DNA from 2 places in the Mycolicibacterium gilvum genome. Region 1 is predicted to be linked to the other one. Evidence: riboswitches for the same ligand, from Rfam matches in the RefSeq annotation. Region 1 holds a riboswitch; the other holds the start of a gene.
What was found. Region 1 has a riboswitch for thiamine pyrophosphate ahead of DYE23_RS27640 (ECF transporter S component). Riboswitches for the same ligand answer to the same signal wherever they lie in the genome.
Positions count from the first base shown of each region.

Region 2: linked by a shared signal. The riboswitch ahead of thiC (phosphomethylpyrimidine synthase ThiC) and the one ahead of DYE23_RS27640 (ECF transporter S component) in region 1 are both predicted to bind thiamine pyrophosphate.

Region 1 covers NZ_UGQM01000001.1:5,854,540-5,861,502, reverse strand. Annotated here, with positions in the region: gene DYE23_RS27670 (TetR/AcrR family transcriptional regulator) at 15-659, shown strand; gene DYE23_RS27665 (DUF309 domain-containing protein) at 667-1,143, shown strand; gene DYE23_RS27660 (CPBP family intramembrane glutamic endopeptidase) at 1,230-2,087, shown strand; gene DYE23_RS27655 (sensor histidine kinase) at 2,087-3,310, shown strand; gene DYE23_RS27650 (response regulator transcription factor) at 3,307-3,969, shown strand; gene DYE23_RS27645 (nucleoside/nucleotide kinase family protein) at 3,984-4,565, shown strand; TPP riboswitch at 4,602-4,714, shown strand; gene DYE23_RS27640 (ECF transporter S component) at 4,704-5,333, shown strand; gene DYE23_RS27635 (ABC transporter ATP-binding protein) at 5,330-6,808, shown strand; gene DYE23_RS27630 (energy-coupling factor transporter transmembrane component T family protein) at 6,805-6,963, shown strand, end outside.
Region 2 covers NZ_UGQM01000001.1:89,399-96,361, forward strand. Annotated here, with positions in the region: gene DYE23_RS00445 (IS256 family transposase) at 287-1,522, opposite strand; TPP riboswitch at 1,701-1,812, shown strand; gene thiC (phosphomethylpyrimidine synthase ThiC) at 1,805-3,391, shown strand; gene DYE23_RS00455 (HPr family phosphocarrier protein) at 3,621-3,878, opposite strand; gene DYE23_RS00460 (PTS fructose transporter subunit IIABC) at 3,917-5,911, opposite strand; gene pfkB (1-phosphofructokinase) at 5,926-6,912, opposite strand; gene DYE23_RS00470 (DeoR/GlpR family DNA-binding transcription regulator) at 6,909-6,963, opposite strand, start outside.

The DNA of each region.
Region 1 (6,963 bases):
GTAAGGTAGCGGCGATGAGTTCCACCACTCGCACCGGCCGGGGACGTCGGGCCGCCCGCCCGTCCGGCGATGACCGCGAGTCGGCGATCCTGACCACCGCGGAGCAGCTTCTCGAGCAGCGTCCCCTCAACGACATCTCCGTCGACGACCTGGCCCGGGGCGCCGGAATCTCGCGCCCCACCTTCTACTTCTACTTCTCCTCCAAGGACGCGGTGCTGCTGGCGCTGCTGGACCGGGTGATCGCCGAGGCGAACGCGCGCGCGGACGCCGCGCTGGGTGGCCGCGACGACCGTCCGCTCGAACCCGCCGGGGTGTGGCAGGCGATCAAGGCGCTGTTCGAGACATTCGCCGCCCACCGGGCCGTGATGCTGGCCGGCGCGGCGATGCGGCCCAACAACCCGGAGGTACAGCGGGTGTGGTCACACTTCATGCAGAAGTGGATCGACTACACCGCAGCGTCCATCCGCGCCGAACGCGAACGCGGTGCGGCGCCGGACACCCTGCCGGCCGAAGACCTCGCGATCGCGCTGAACCTGATGAACGAGCGGATCATGCTCTCGGCGTTTGCGTCGGAACAGGCTGCGGTGACCGCCGACCGGCTGGTCGGCACGCTCGCCCACATCTGGGTGAGCAGTATCTACGGGACCCCGAGGGCATGATGAAGGGATGGCCGAACGCACCCGGGACGACGACGGCCGTCCACGCAACTCCCGGCCCCGGGACGCGCTGGGCCGACCGCTGCCGCCCGGTAGCGAGGGCGTCCCGCGGATACCCGACGAGCTTCGGCTGACCGCACCCGGGTACCTCGCCTACGCCCAGGACCTCCTCGACAAGGGGTTGGCGTTCAACGCCCACGAGGTGCTCGAGGCCGCGTGGAAAGAACGCCCGCAGGACGAGAGATCGCTGTGGCAGGGGCTCGCACAGCTGGCGGTCGGCGTCACGCACATCCAGCGGGGCAATATGCCCGGAGCGGCGGCCCTGCTTCACCGTGGTTGCGCGGGTCTGGCCGAGGTCGCTCGCCCTGCGCCGCATTCGGTCGACGCCGACGGTCTGATCGCGTGGGCGACCGACATGGCCGGTGAGGCCGCCGTGACCACGGAGATCGCGCCGGAACGGCTGCGGCCGAGGCTGACGCGGGGCTGATCGGCATCCGGGGGTAGCGCGTGCGCTACCGTCGGACGGTCCTGTGAGCCAGGGACTTTCGGGCAGGGTCGCACTGAACTGGATCCATGACCCGACAGCAGGATCTGACACGAGCCGAGCCGCCCACCGCACCCGGACCGCCCCGGTCCCGACATCGAGGCGTGCGGTGGTTCCTCGCCCTGGCGTTCCTGGGGGCCTGGTTGCCGTGGGCCGGGGTGCATGCCCTCGGCGGTTCGCTCGACGACCCGCTGATCCAGCTCGCCACCGCAGCCTTCGTGCCGGCGATCGCCGCGTGCATCGTGCGGCGGTGGATCACCGGGGAAGGCTTCACCGACTCCGGCCTACGGCTGGACCTGCGCACCTGCTGGCCGTACTGCCTGGCCGCAGTCACGATCCCGTGGGGGGTCCTGCTCATCGGCGTGACCGCCGCGACCCTCACGGGATGGTGGTCGCCCACCGAACTCGACATGCCCGCCGCGGCATGGGCGTACCTCGCCGCCGGACCTGTGGTCTGCCTCGTCGCCGCACCGATCTTCTGGGGTGAGGAATACGGCTGGACGGCATACCTGCGGGACAGGCTGGTGCCCGGACGCCCGGTCGCCACCACACTTCTGACGGGACTGATCTGGGGGATCTGGCACTGGCCGCTGCCCTGGGTGGGCTACTTCGGCGGGGAACTGGCTGTGTCCCAGGCGGTTTGGAGCATGGTGTGGTGGATCCCGCTGAGCGTACTGCTGGAGTTCCTCATCGGGTGGATGTGGTCGGCCTGCGGATCGGTCTGGCCCGGCGCGATGCTGCACTCCGGCGCCAACCTCGTCGCCGCGCTGGGGATGCTGCACGTCCTGGGTGACCGTGTCGGTGTCAACGAATCCACGGCTCTGCTCTGTATCGGTCTGACACCGTTCGTGGCGGCGGTCGCGTTGGCCCGCTCTAGACTCAGATGATGGTCCAGGCTCCGGCCCGAACGTTGGTCGCCGCGATGATCTCCGGGCCGCGATATCTGGTCTCGATGTGGCCGTGGCGGGCCCTGCTGTGGACTGTGTTCGGTGGTGTCCTCGGTACCGTGCTGATCGTCGGTCTGCCGTTGATCCTGGTGATGGGGGTCAGCCGATCGGCGCGCACCGCGGTGTGGGCGCCGCTGCTGGAGATCGAGTGCGCGCGACTGTCCCTGATCGACGAAGCCGCTGCCGAGCGCGCGCGGTCCGACGTGAATGCCGCACGCGCGCAGCAGCGCCTGCCGACGCTGCGCCAGGCCGGCTACATGGTCCTCACGGCGATGTTCACCGGCCCGTGGGGCGTTGTGCTGGTTGGTTTCTCGGCGATCCTGATCGGGGTCATGGTGGCCGCGCCGTGGTTGGTCCGTCCGGGTGAGCCGATCAACGTGGGGCTGTGGCTGATCGACTCCTCCGGCGAGGCGTGGGCTGCGGTCACCCTCGGTATCGCGCTCCTTGTCCTGGCGGCGTACCTCGTCGGGGCCTATGCGGCGGCGGTCGCACAGATCACCGTTGCGGCACTGGTGGATCCGCACGCACTGCAGCGCGAGGTGGCCCGGTTGGAGCACTCTCGGACCGCACTCCTCGACGCGGTGGAGCAAGAACGCCGGCGCATCGAAAGCGACCTGCACGATCGCGTCCAGCACCGTCTGGTGGCGCTGGCGCTGACGCTGGGAATCGCCGAGAACGCCCACGGCGATTCGGCCGCCGGGCGCCTCGCCGCCGACGCACACGGCCAGGTCGACGACATCGCCGCCGAATTGCGGTCGGTGCTGCTGGGCATCCTGCCGCGGGCGCTGACCGAGCACGGCCTGGTCGCGGCGGCGACCGACCTGATCGGTCGTTATCCGGTGGCCGTCGAGGCCGACTTCGGCGCCACCGAGATCCCGGCCCGCCTACCGGGCCCGGTCGAGCACACGGCGTATCTGGTTCTCAACGAGGCGCTGACCAACAGCGCCAAACACGCATCTGCCGGCCACGTCACGATCACCGCCGACCGCCGGGACGGGTTGTGGTGGTTGGTGATCCGAGACGACGGCCGCGGTGGCGCGACCATTCAGCCGGGCCGGGGGCTGGCCACGCTGGCCGCCCGCGTGGAGGCCGTCAACGGCACGCTGACGGTCACCAGCCCCGCCGGTGGCCCCACCGAGGTCGGCATGCGGTGCCCGGTATGACCGGACTACGCGTCGTGCTCGCCGAAGACGCACCGCTGCTGCGCGCGGGGATCGTCACGGTGCTCGAATCCGACGGCCACCAGGTGTGCGCCGCGGTCGAGTCCGCCGACGAACTACGCGCCGCCGTGCGGGCGCACAACCCGGACCTGGTGGTCACCGACGTCCGGATGCCGCCGACCCATACCGACGAGGGCATCCGGGTGGCGATCGAACTGCGCCGCGCCACCCCGGGACTGCCGGTGGTGATCCTGTCGCAGTACACCTCGGTCGGTTCCCTGGACCAGCTCCTCGACCGCACCGAGGACGCCGGCCGCGCTGGGCTGGGCTATCTGCTCAAGGACCGCGTCGCTCACGTGCGCCACTTTCTGGATGCGGTGCGCGACATAGCTTCTGGCGCGACGATCATCGATCCCGACATCGTTGTCGCGCTCGTGGGTGCGTCCCGCCGGCGAGGAGTTCTGGCGACGCTGACACCACGTGAGCAGGAGGTGCTCGGTCTCATGGCCCAGGGCCTGACCAACCCGCAGATCGCCCAACGGCTGGTCGTGTCCGAAGCGGCCGTGCGCAAGCACGTCGGCAACATCTTCGCGAAGCTGCCGCTTTCCGCCGACGGCGACCGGCGGGTGCTGGCTGTGCTCACCTACCTCAATGAGCACTGACCGGGGAGGTCTCGATGAGTACTGAGCGGGGCGGCGGGATCAGCATCGAGACCGTGGTGGACCGCATGGTGGCCGACGGCTGCACCACCGTCCTCGTCGACGGTCGGTCGGGTTCGGGAAAGTCCACGCTCGCCGACCGGATGCAGCAGTGCTGGCCGGCGAGCGAGGTGGTACGCCTCGACGACATCTACCCCGGCTGGGACGGACTGTCCTGGGCGAGCGAACACGTCGGCAGCGCACTGCTGGAACCGCGCTCCGAGGGACGACCGGGACGGTGGCGCCGGTGGGACTGGGCCTTGGACGCACCCGACGGCTGGCATGTCGTCGAGGCCGGTCGCCGCCTGATCGTCGAAGGCGTCGGTGCGCTGTCGCCGGCCAACCGTGCCCTGGCCGATCTCGGCGTCTGGGTCGACACCCCGGACGCGGTCCGCAAGCAGCGCGCGCTCACGCGCGACGGCGACCTCTACCGCCCACATTGGGACCGCTGGGCGGCACAGGAACTCGAGTACATCGCCCGCTGCGATCCGCGCGCGGTGGCCGACTACGTCGTCACCGAGACCGCCGACGGGCTGCGGTGGGCGTCGATGCGGGACTGACCCCGCCCTGGCGTGCCCGTGCCCCCCTGCGCTAGCTTGGACGCACACGGGAGTGCACACCGAGTGCGCTGAGAGGACGGCTGACCGGCTGTCGACCGTACGAACCTGACCGGGTAATGCCGGCGTAGGGAGATGCACGTGGACCAGCATTATCTTGATCCGACAGCAGAACAGGACCGCAAGCCGGTGCTGCAGTGGCGGGTGGTCGACATCGTCGTCGCCAGCGTCCTGGCCGTAGCCGCAGGGCTGGTGTTCGTGTTCTGGAATGTCGCCTCCAATCCGATCGCCGCACCGCTGGGCGCCGTTCTGCCGGGCTTGCAGGCCCTCGCCGGTGGTGGCTGGTTGTTCGCCGGGGTTCTCACCGCGCTGGTGATCCGGAAGCCGGGCGCGGCGCTGTACGGCGAACTGGTGGCCGCGACGGTGTCGGCGCTCGTCGGAAACCAGTGGGGTGTGCTGACCATCGAGTCGGGACTGGTGCAGGGCCTCGGCGCGGAGCTGGTGTTCGCGGCGTTCCTGTACCGGCGGTGGAATCTGCCCGTGGCCGTGCTCGCCGGCGCCGCGGCCGGAGTCGCCCTGGCCGTCAACGATCTGATCCTCTGGTACCCGGGCTCGACCACCGCGTTCGCCGCCATCTACACCGGTTCGGCGGTGGTCTCGGGCGCGGTGCTGGCCGGGGTGCTGTCGTGGTTCGTGGTCCGCGGGCTCGCCAAGACCGGTGCGCTGAGCCGCTTCGCCTCCGGCAGGGTGCCGAGCAGCCAGTCCCGATGACCGCCGACGCGGCCACCCGCCGCGGCGGAGCCGAGGTCGCAGCCCAGGGCTGGGGCTGGCGGCACGCCGGTCAAAATCGCTGGGCGACAAAAGAAATCGATCTCTTCATCGGGTCCGGGGAGAGGGTTCTGCTGCTCGGCCCGTCGGGCTCGGGGAAGTCGACGCTGCTGCAGGGGCTCGCCGGCCTGTTGGGCGGCGCCGACGAAGGGCATGCCGCGGGGCGCCTCCTCGTCGACGGGGCCCCGCCCGCCCAGCAGAGGGCACGCATCGGGATGGTGCTCCAGGACCCGGATGCCCAGGTGATCCTGTCGCAGGTCGGTGACGACGTCGCGTTCGGGATGGAGAACTTCGGGGTATCGCGCAGCGAGATCTGGCCACGGGTGGACGAGGCACTGGCCGCGGTGGGGCTGAACATGCCACTGGCGCAGGAGACTTCGCAGCTGTCCGGCGGGCAGAAGCAGCGTCTCGCGCTGGCCGGTGTGCTGGCCATGAGACCGGGCCTGATCCTGCTCGACGAACCCACCGCGAACCTCGACCCCGCAGGTGTCGTCGAGGTCCGCGATGCGGTCACCGCCGCTGCCGAGTCCACCGGTGCCACCGTGGTGGTCGTCGAACACCGCACCAAGGTGTGGCTTCCGGTCATCGACCGGGTGGTGGTGCTCGGCGCCGACGGCGCCGTCATCGCCGACGGCGCACCCGAACAGACCATCGCGGGCGAACGTGAACACCTTGTGCGCTCGGGAATCTGGATACCGGACAGCCCGGCCGTCACCGTGCGGCGCGCGCCCACCGTCGCTGCCGAGACGCTGCTCGTCGCAGCAGACCTCGCCGTCGGTTATCGGGATGCCCCGCCGGTCGGCACCGGGGTGAACGCCGAGATCGCCCGGGGCCGCATCACCGCGGTCACCGGTCCGAACGGCTCCGGGAAGTCCACATTGGCGCTGACACTGGGCGGTCTGTTGCCGCCGCGCGGCGGCACACTGCAAGGCACCGATGCATTCGCGCCGTCACCGAAGAGACCGGAACCGGTGCGGTGGCGGTCGAGAGAACTGCTCACCCGCATCGCGAGTGTTTTTCAGGATCCCGAACACCAGTTCCTCACCGGAACGGTCCGCGACGAGCTCGCGTTGGGGCCGAAGGCCCTGAAAAGCAACCCGGGTGACACCTCGGCACGGATCGACGACCTGCTGGCGCGGCTGCGCCTCGACCACCTCGCCGACCGCAGCCCGTACACGCTCTCGGGCGGCGAGAAGCGCCGGCTGTCGGTCGCGACCGTGCTGATGACCCGACCTGCGGTGATCGTCGCCGACGAGCCCACCTTCGGTCAGGATCGCCGCACCTGGGAGGAACTCATCTACCTGTTCGCCGAGATCGCCGACGCGGGAACCGCTGTCGTGGCGGTGACCCACGATGACGAGTTCGTCGACGCCCTCGCCGATGAACGCATCGAGCTCTCGGCGCCGGTGCGCCCATGATCCGCGTCAACCCCGTCGCGAAACTTCTGGCGGCTTTGGTGATCGCCGGTGTCCTGGTGCTCAGTGTGGACTGGGTGTCTGCGCTGACAGCGCTGGTACTGGAGATCCCGTTGTTCCTCGCGATGCGGATCCCGTTGCGTGCGTTCCTGATCCGT
Region 2 (6,963 bases), 5.8 Mb from region 1:
CCGGAGCCGGAATCTGGCGACGATTGGCCGACGCCGGGTGAGGCGTCGAAGTCTTTGCTTACGTGGCGCGCATGTGATTTGTCGACCGGACCGCACACTTCCAGTCGTAATCCCACTTCGTCTCAAATCTGGTGAACCAAGAGTGATCGAGTCTTATCGCGCTGGATCTATCTCGGTACGGAAGCAGGAACCCTTGATGGGTGCGGAGGCATCGCCGGATACGTTGCGGGTCAAGTCCAGGGACGTGGTGTACGACGTCGTCGTGTGATTCTTCGAGGTAGTTGGGTCAGGCGGTCAGTGCCGCTGGGGTGGCCTCCTGTTCTGTCGGTGTGTCGTTGACGGTGCGTGATTTGCTGAGGACGTCGAGGCCGAGGTAGCGCCGCGATTCTGCCCATTCGTCGTGTTGTTCGGCCAGGACGGCGCCGACGAGGCGGATCAGAGCGTTTCGGTCGGGGAAGATGCCGACGACGTCGGTGCGTCGGCGGATCTCCTTGTTGAGGCGTTCCTGGGGGTTGTTGCTCCAGATCTGGCGCCAGATCTGCTTGGGAAACGCAGTGAACGCCAGCAGGTCCGCCCGGGCTTCTTCCAGGTGGTCGGCGACCTTGGGGAGCTTGTCCGCGAGGGCCTCGATGATCCGATCATATTGCGCAGCAACCGATTCAGCGTCTGGTTGATCGAACACCGAATGCAACAATGTCCGGACCCACGGCCACGACGACTTGGGAGTGACGGCCATCAGGTTGGTCGTGTAATGCGTTCTGCACCGCTGCCAGGCCGCCCCGGGCAGCGTCGCCCCAATGGCCGCTACCAGCCCGGCATGGGCGTCGCTGGTGACCAATTTGACCCCGGACAGGCCGCGGGCGGTCAGCGACCGCCAGAACGTCAACCAGCCCGCTCCGTCCTCGGCGGTACTGACGTCAATACCCAGGATTTCGCGATGGCCCTCGGCGTTGACCCCGACCGCGATCAGGGCGTGCACGTTGACCACCCGCCCGCCCTCGCGGACCTTGAGCACCAGGGCGTCGGCGGCCACGAACGTGTACGGGCCGGCGTCCAAGGGCCGGGTGCGGAAGGCTTCGACGGCGGCGTCGAGTTCCTTAGCCATCACGCTGACCTGGGACTTCGACAGCGACGTGATCCCCAGGGTCTCCACCAGCTTGTCCATCCGCCGCGTCGAGACCCCCAGCAGGTAGCAGGTCGCGACTACCGTGGTCAGAGCCCGTTCGGCGCGTTTGCGGCGTTCCAGCAGCCAGTCCGGGAAGTAGGAGCCGTGGCGCAGCTTCGGGATCGCGAGATCCAATGAGCCTGCGCGGGTGTCGAATTGGCGGTGCCGGTAGCCGTTGCGGGAGTTGGTGCGCTCGGTGCTGCGTTCGCCGTATCCGGCGCCGCACAGGGCGTCGGCCTCAGCGCCCATCAGGGTGTGGATGAATGTGGCGAGCAGCTCGCGCAGCACGTCGGGATGGGCGGTGGTGAGTCGTTCGGCCAGCACGGTGGGCAGGTCGATATTGTGGGCAGTGGTCATCGCGTCGGTTCCTTTGCTCGAGAAACTTTGGTCGGTCTCTCGAAGAATCACGCGATGACCTTCAATCATTCGGCTACGACACGCCGGTACCGCTGATCAGGTCCGACTCGTACACCACCTTGGTGGACGCAACCACGTTGCGTTCGCGCGGACCATCCATGCGGCTGCTAAGTTCAGGTCGACCACTCGCGGGAGTGCTCACCTAGAGCGCTGAGAGGACGGCTATCGGGCCGTCGACCGTCTGAACCTGACCGGGTAATGCCGGCGTAGGGAGCTTCTGAGATGACTGCTGTGTCCGACACCGTTTCCGTCACCACCGGCCCTATCACGGGCAGTTCGAAGGTTTATCGCGAGTTGTCCGACGGCGGTCGAGTGCCGTTTCGGCGGGTGCACCTGACCACCGGTGATCACCTCGACCTGTACGACACATCGGGTCCGTACACCGACGATACCGCGGTGATCGACCTCGCCGCCGGCCTGCCTGAGCGGTCCGGTGTCGTGCGCGACAGCGGCACTCAGTTGATGCGCGCGCGCAAAGGCGAGATCACCGCCGAGATGGCCTTCATCGCAGAGCGCGAGGGGTTGCCCGTCGAGCTGGTCCGCGACGAGGTAGCCCGAGGCCGAGCTGTAATCCCGGCCAACCACAACCATCCCGAGAGCGAGCCGATGATCATCGGCAAGGCGTTCGCGGTGAAGGTCAACGCCAACATCGGCAACTCGGCGGTCACGTCCTCGGTGGCCGAGGAGGTCGACAAGATGGTGTGGGCCACCCGTTGGGGCGCCGATACGATCATGGACCTGTCCACCGGCGCCGACATCCACCTCACTCGCGAGTGGATCCTGCGTAACTCGCCGGTCCCAGTCGGCACCGTCCCGATCTACCAGGCGCTGGAAAAGGTCGACGGCGATCCCACCCAACTGACGTGGAAGGTGTACCGCGACACTGTGATCGAGCAGTGCGAGCAAGGCGTGGACTACATGACCGTCCACGCCGGGGTGCTGCTGCGCTACATCCCGCTCACCGTGAATCGGGTCACCGGCATTGTGTCGCGCGGCGGGTCGATCATGGCCGCCTGGATGCTCGCCCATCACACCGAGTCATTCCTCTACACCCACTTCGCCGAACTCTGCGAAATCCTGGCCCGCTACGACGTCACCTTCTCCCTCGGCGACGGACTGCGTCCGGGGTCGATTGCCGACGCCAACGACGAGGCTCAGTTCGCCGAACTGCGCACCCTCGGTGAGCTGACCAAAATCGCAAAAGCCCATGGCGTGCAGGTGATGATCGAGGGGCCCGGCCACGTCCCGATGCATAAGATCGTCGAGAACGTGCGCCTCGAGGAAGAGCTTTGCGAGGAAGCACCGTTCTACACTCTGGGGCCCCTGACCACCGACATCGCACCGGCATATGACCACATCACGTCCGCGATCGGCGCGGCGATCATCGCGCAGGCCGGCACTGCGATGCTCTGCTACGTCACGCCCAAGGAACACCTCGGTCTACCCGACCGCAGCGACGTCAAAACGGGCGTCATCACCTACAAGATCGCCGCGCATGCCGCCGATCTCGCCAAGGCCCACCCGCGCGCCCAGGAACGGGACGACGCACTGTCCACCGCACGCTTCGAGTTCCGCTGGAATGACCAGTTCGCGCTGTCCTTAGATCCCGATAGCGCCTGTGGGTTTCACGACGAGACGCTGCCCGCCGTACCGGCGAAGACTGCCCACTTCTGTTCCATGTGCGGCCCGAAGTTCTGCTCTATGCGCATCAGCCGCGACGTCCGCGACGCCTACGAAAAGGGGATGACGGACAAATCGCAAGAGTTTGCCAAGCACGGCAATCGCATCTACCTACCGTTGCATCCGTGACCACCACTTCGCCTAGCGCAAGCGGCACCTGTTCAAGTTTCACGTCCGGGCGACAGGCAGGACTAGCGCCCGGCCCAGAACCCGCGGTCAGTTTCGACTGTTTGCCCACCTACCTCGCGCCATTGCGTCGCGGCACACCATCAACGCGCACGCTCGCGAAACTGGGCGGTTACCGCGCCCGGGCGGCTCGCTGGCGACGATTCGCGGCCCCGGCGTCACGCCTGGGAGGTCAGGCGTCGAGGTCTTTTTCCACCAGGTCGGCGATGGTGTTGAGCGCCGACTCGTCGTCGGATTCGACGGTGACCTCGGCGCCCTTGCCCGCCCCGAGCGTCATGATCATCAGGGCCGATCCTGCGTCGACGGGCTCGCCGCCGTCCACCGAGAGCGTGACGGGAACGCCGGCTTCCACGGCGGCCTCGGAGATGATCGCGGCGGGACGGGCGTGCAGGCCGATCGCGGATCCGACGATGACGGTCTTGCTGGGCATGGGTTCTCCTTATTTCTGGTGAGGGATCTTCGGGACGGTCAGGCAGCGACGAGGTCGGCGTCGGTGCGGTCGGCGGGCTTGATGAACTGCTTGGCCGCGACGACGGTCAGCCCGGCGACGACGGTGCCGACGACGAGCGCGATGACGAACCAGAGCAGGTTGCCGATCGCGAAGAACACGAAGATGCCGCCGTGCGGGGCGCGCAGGGTAACTCCAAACGCCATGCACAGCGCGCCGGTGATGGCGCCGCCGAACATCATCGACGGGATGACGCGCAGCGGGTCGGCCGCGGCGAACGGGATCGCGCCCTCGGAGATGAACGAGGCGCCGAGAAGCCAGGCGGCACGACCATTCTCACGCTCGGGCTCGCTGAACAGTCCCGGGCGGATGGTGGTGGCCAGCGCCATCGCCAGCGGCGGCACCATGCCGGCGGCCATCACGGCCGCCATGATCTGGAAGGAGCCGGTGGTGGCGGCGGCCAGGCCGGCCGTCGCGAAGGCGTAGGCGGCCTTGTTGACCGGGCCACCGAGGTCGAAGCACATCATCAGGCCGAGGATCACGCCGAGCAGCACCGCCGAGGTGCCGGTGAGGCTGTTCAGCCAGTTGGTCAGGCCGGTGTTGATCAGGGCGAGCGGGCGGCCGATCAGGAAGAACATGATCAGACCCACTGCCAGCGACGCGATCAGCGGGATGATGACCACCGGCATCAGACCCCGCAACCATGCCGGCGTCTTGATATTGCTGATCCACAGGGCCGCGAAGCCGGCGATCACACCGCCGACGATGCCGCCGATGAAGCCGCCGCCGACGAACACCGCCAGTGCTCCCGCGGTGAAACCCGGTGCGAGGCCGGGACGGTCGGCGATCGCGAACGAGATGTAGCCCGCCAGCGCAGGAACCAGGAAGCTGAACGCCAGCCCGCCCAGGGTGAACAGGATCGCGCCGAGGTACTGGAGGAAACCGCCGTCGGGGAGGTTGGTCAGCGAGTTGTTCAGCGCGATGTCGTTGCCGCTGTCGGCGATCTCGTAGCCGCCGAACAGGAAGCCCAGCGCGATCAGCAGTCCGCCGGCGGCGACGAACGGGATCATGTAGCTCACGCCGGTCAGCAGGATCTGTCGGGTGCGGGTGCCCCACCCGACATTGCCCGACGGCGCGTCTGAGGCAGCCGCACCAGAGCCCTCCACCCGGGCGGCGTTCGGATTGTCCGCGGCGGCAACGGCTTCGGCGATCATCTTGGCGGGCTCGTTGATCGCGCGCTTCACCCCGGAGGCGACGACGGGCTTACCGGCGAAGCGGCCTTTGTCCTTCACTCCGACGTCGGTGGCGAAGATGACCGCGTCGGCCTTGGCGATCGTGTCGGACGGCACCGGGGTGCTTCCTGACGAGCCCTGGGTTTCGACGACCAGCGTCACCCCGGCCTCCATGGCGGCCTGGCTCAGGGAGTCGGCGGCCATGTAGGTGTGGGCGATGCCGGTGGGGCATGCGGTGATCGCGACGATCGTCTTTGCCGCGGGCGGCGCTGCTGCGGGGGCTGCGGTAGGTGCAGCCGCAGCCGGGGCGGCCGGCGCCGGGTTGACGACCCCTTCGACCAGGTCGACGACTTCGTCTGCCGAGGCGGCGTTGCGCAGCGACTCGACGAAGTCCTTGCGCACCAATGCCCGTGCCAGACTGGACAACAGCTTCATGTGCTCCTGGCCGCCGGAGTCCGGCGCGGCGATCAGGAACGCGAGATCGGCGGGGCCGTCCGGTGCGCCGAAGTCCACGGCGGGCTTCAGACGTGCGAAACCGATGGTCGGGGTGTCGACATACGGTGAGCGGCAGTGCGGGATCGCGATGCCGCCCGGCAGACCGGTGGCGGACTGCTCCTCGCGCGCCATCGCGGCGCCGACGAGTCCGGCAGCGTCGCCGGTGCGGCCCGCCGCGGCCAGGGCGTCGACGAGCCGGGCGATCACCGCCTGCTTGTCCCCGTCGACCGAGGCGTCGAGCAGGACCATGTCGCGGGTGATGATCGGTCCGGGGGTGGAGCTGGTCATGGCGATACCTTCGTTCAGAGTTGCTGCTGGGTCACGGGAACGGGCGAGATCGGCGTCACGCGAACACCGTCGACGTCGATCTCGGCGGGGGAGGGGAGTGTGGTCCCCGGCAGTGCTGCGGCGGCGCTGCCGTAGGCGACGGCCATCTGCAACCGCTGCGGTGCCGGCGCCCCGGCGACCTCGGCGCGCAGATACCCGGCCAGCGACGAATCGCCGGCGCCGACGGTGCTGCGGGGAACGATCGGCGGAGGTGTCGCCAGCCAGGCGCCGTCCTTGTCGACCAGCACGGCCCCCGCGGCGCCGAGGGTGGCCAGCACAGCGCCGATCCCGCGGTCGATCAGCTGGCGGGCCGCCGCGACGACCGGGGCCGGATCCCCCTCGGCCACTGCGGTTTCCAGCGCCGCGGCGTCCAGGCCGAGAACCCCGGCCAGTTCCTCGGCGTTGGGCTTGATGAGGTCGGGCGCGCCGCGGTCGAGGGAGTCGACGAGCGCCGTCAGCGGCGCATCGGAGGTGTCGACGGCGATCCGGCAGTTCTGCCCGGACAGTCGGGCGGTGATGTCGGCGTACCACGACGCCGGCATGCCCGGGGGCAGTGACCCCGACATGACCACCCAGTCTGCGCTCTCGGCGGCGCCGAGCACCGCTGCCGAGAAGGCTTGCAGCGCAGCGCCGTCGAGCGTTCCGCCCGGCTCGTTGATCTTCGTGGTGGTGCCGTCCGGTTCGGTGATGGTCAGGTTGGTGCGTGCGGGCTCGCCGGTGGTGACGATCCGGTAGGGCACCGCGGCGGCCTGCAACGCGGTGATCAGTGGATCGTTGGCGGCGGCCGGCAGCACCGCGACGGCGTCGACGCCGGCCATCGTCAGCACCTTCGCGACGTTGACGCCCTTGCCGCCGGCCTGGCTGGTCACCGAGGTGACCCGGTGCACCGCGCCGCGGCTCAACGCCGACGGCAGCGTGACGGTCCGGTCGATGCTCGGGTTGGGTGTCACGGTGACGATCACGATCGGCCCCCTGCGCAGATGACCTCGACACCGTGTTCGGCCAGCTCGGCG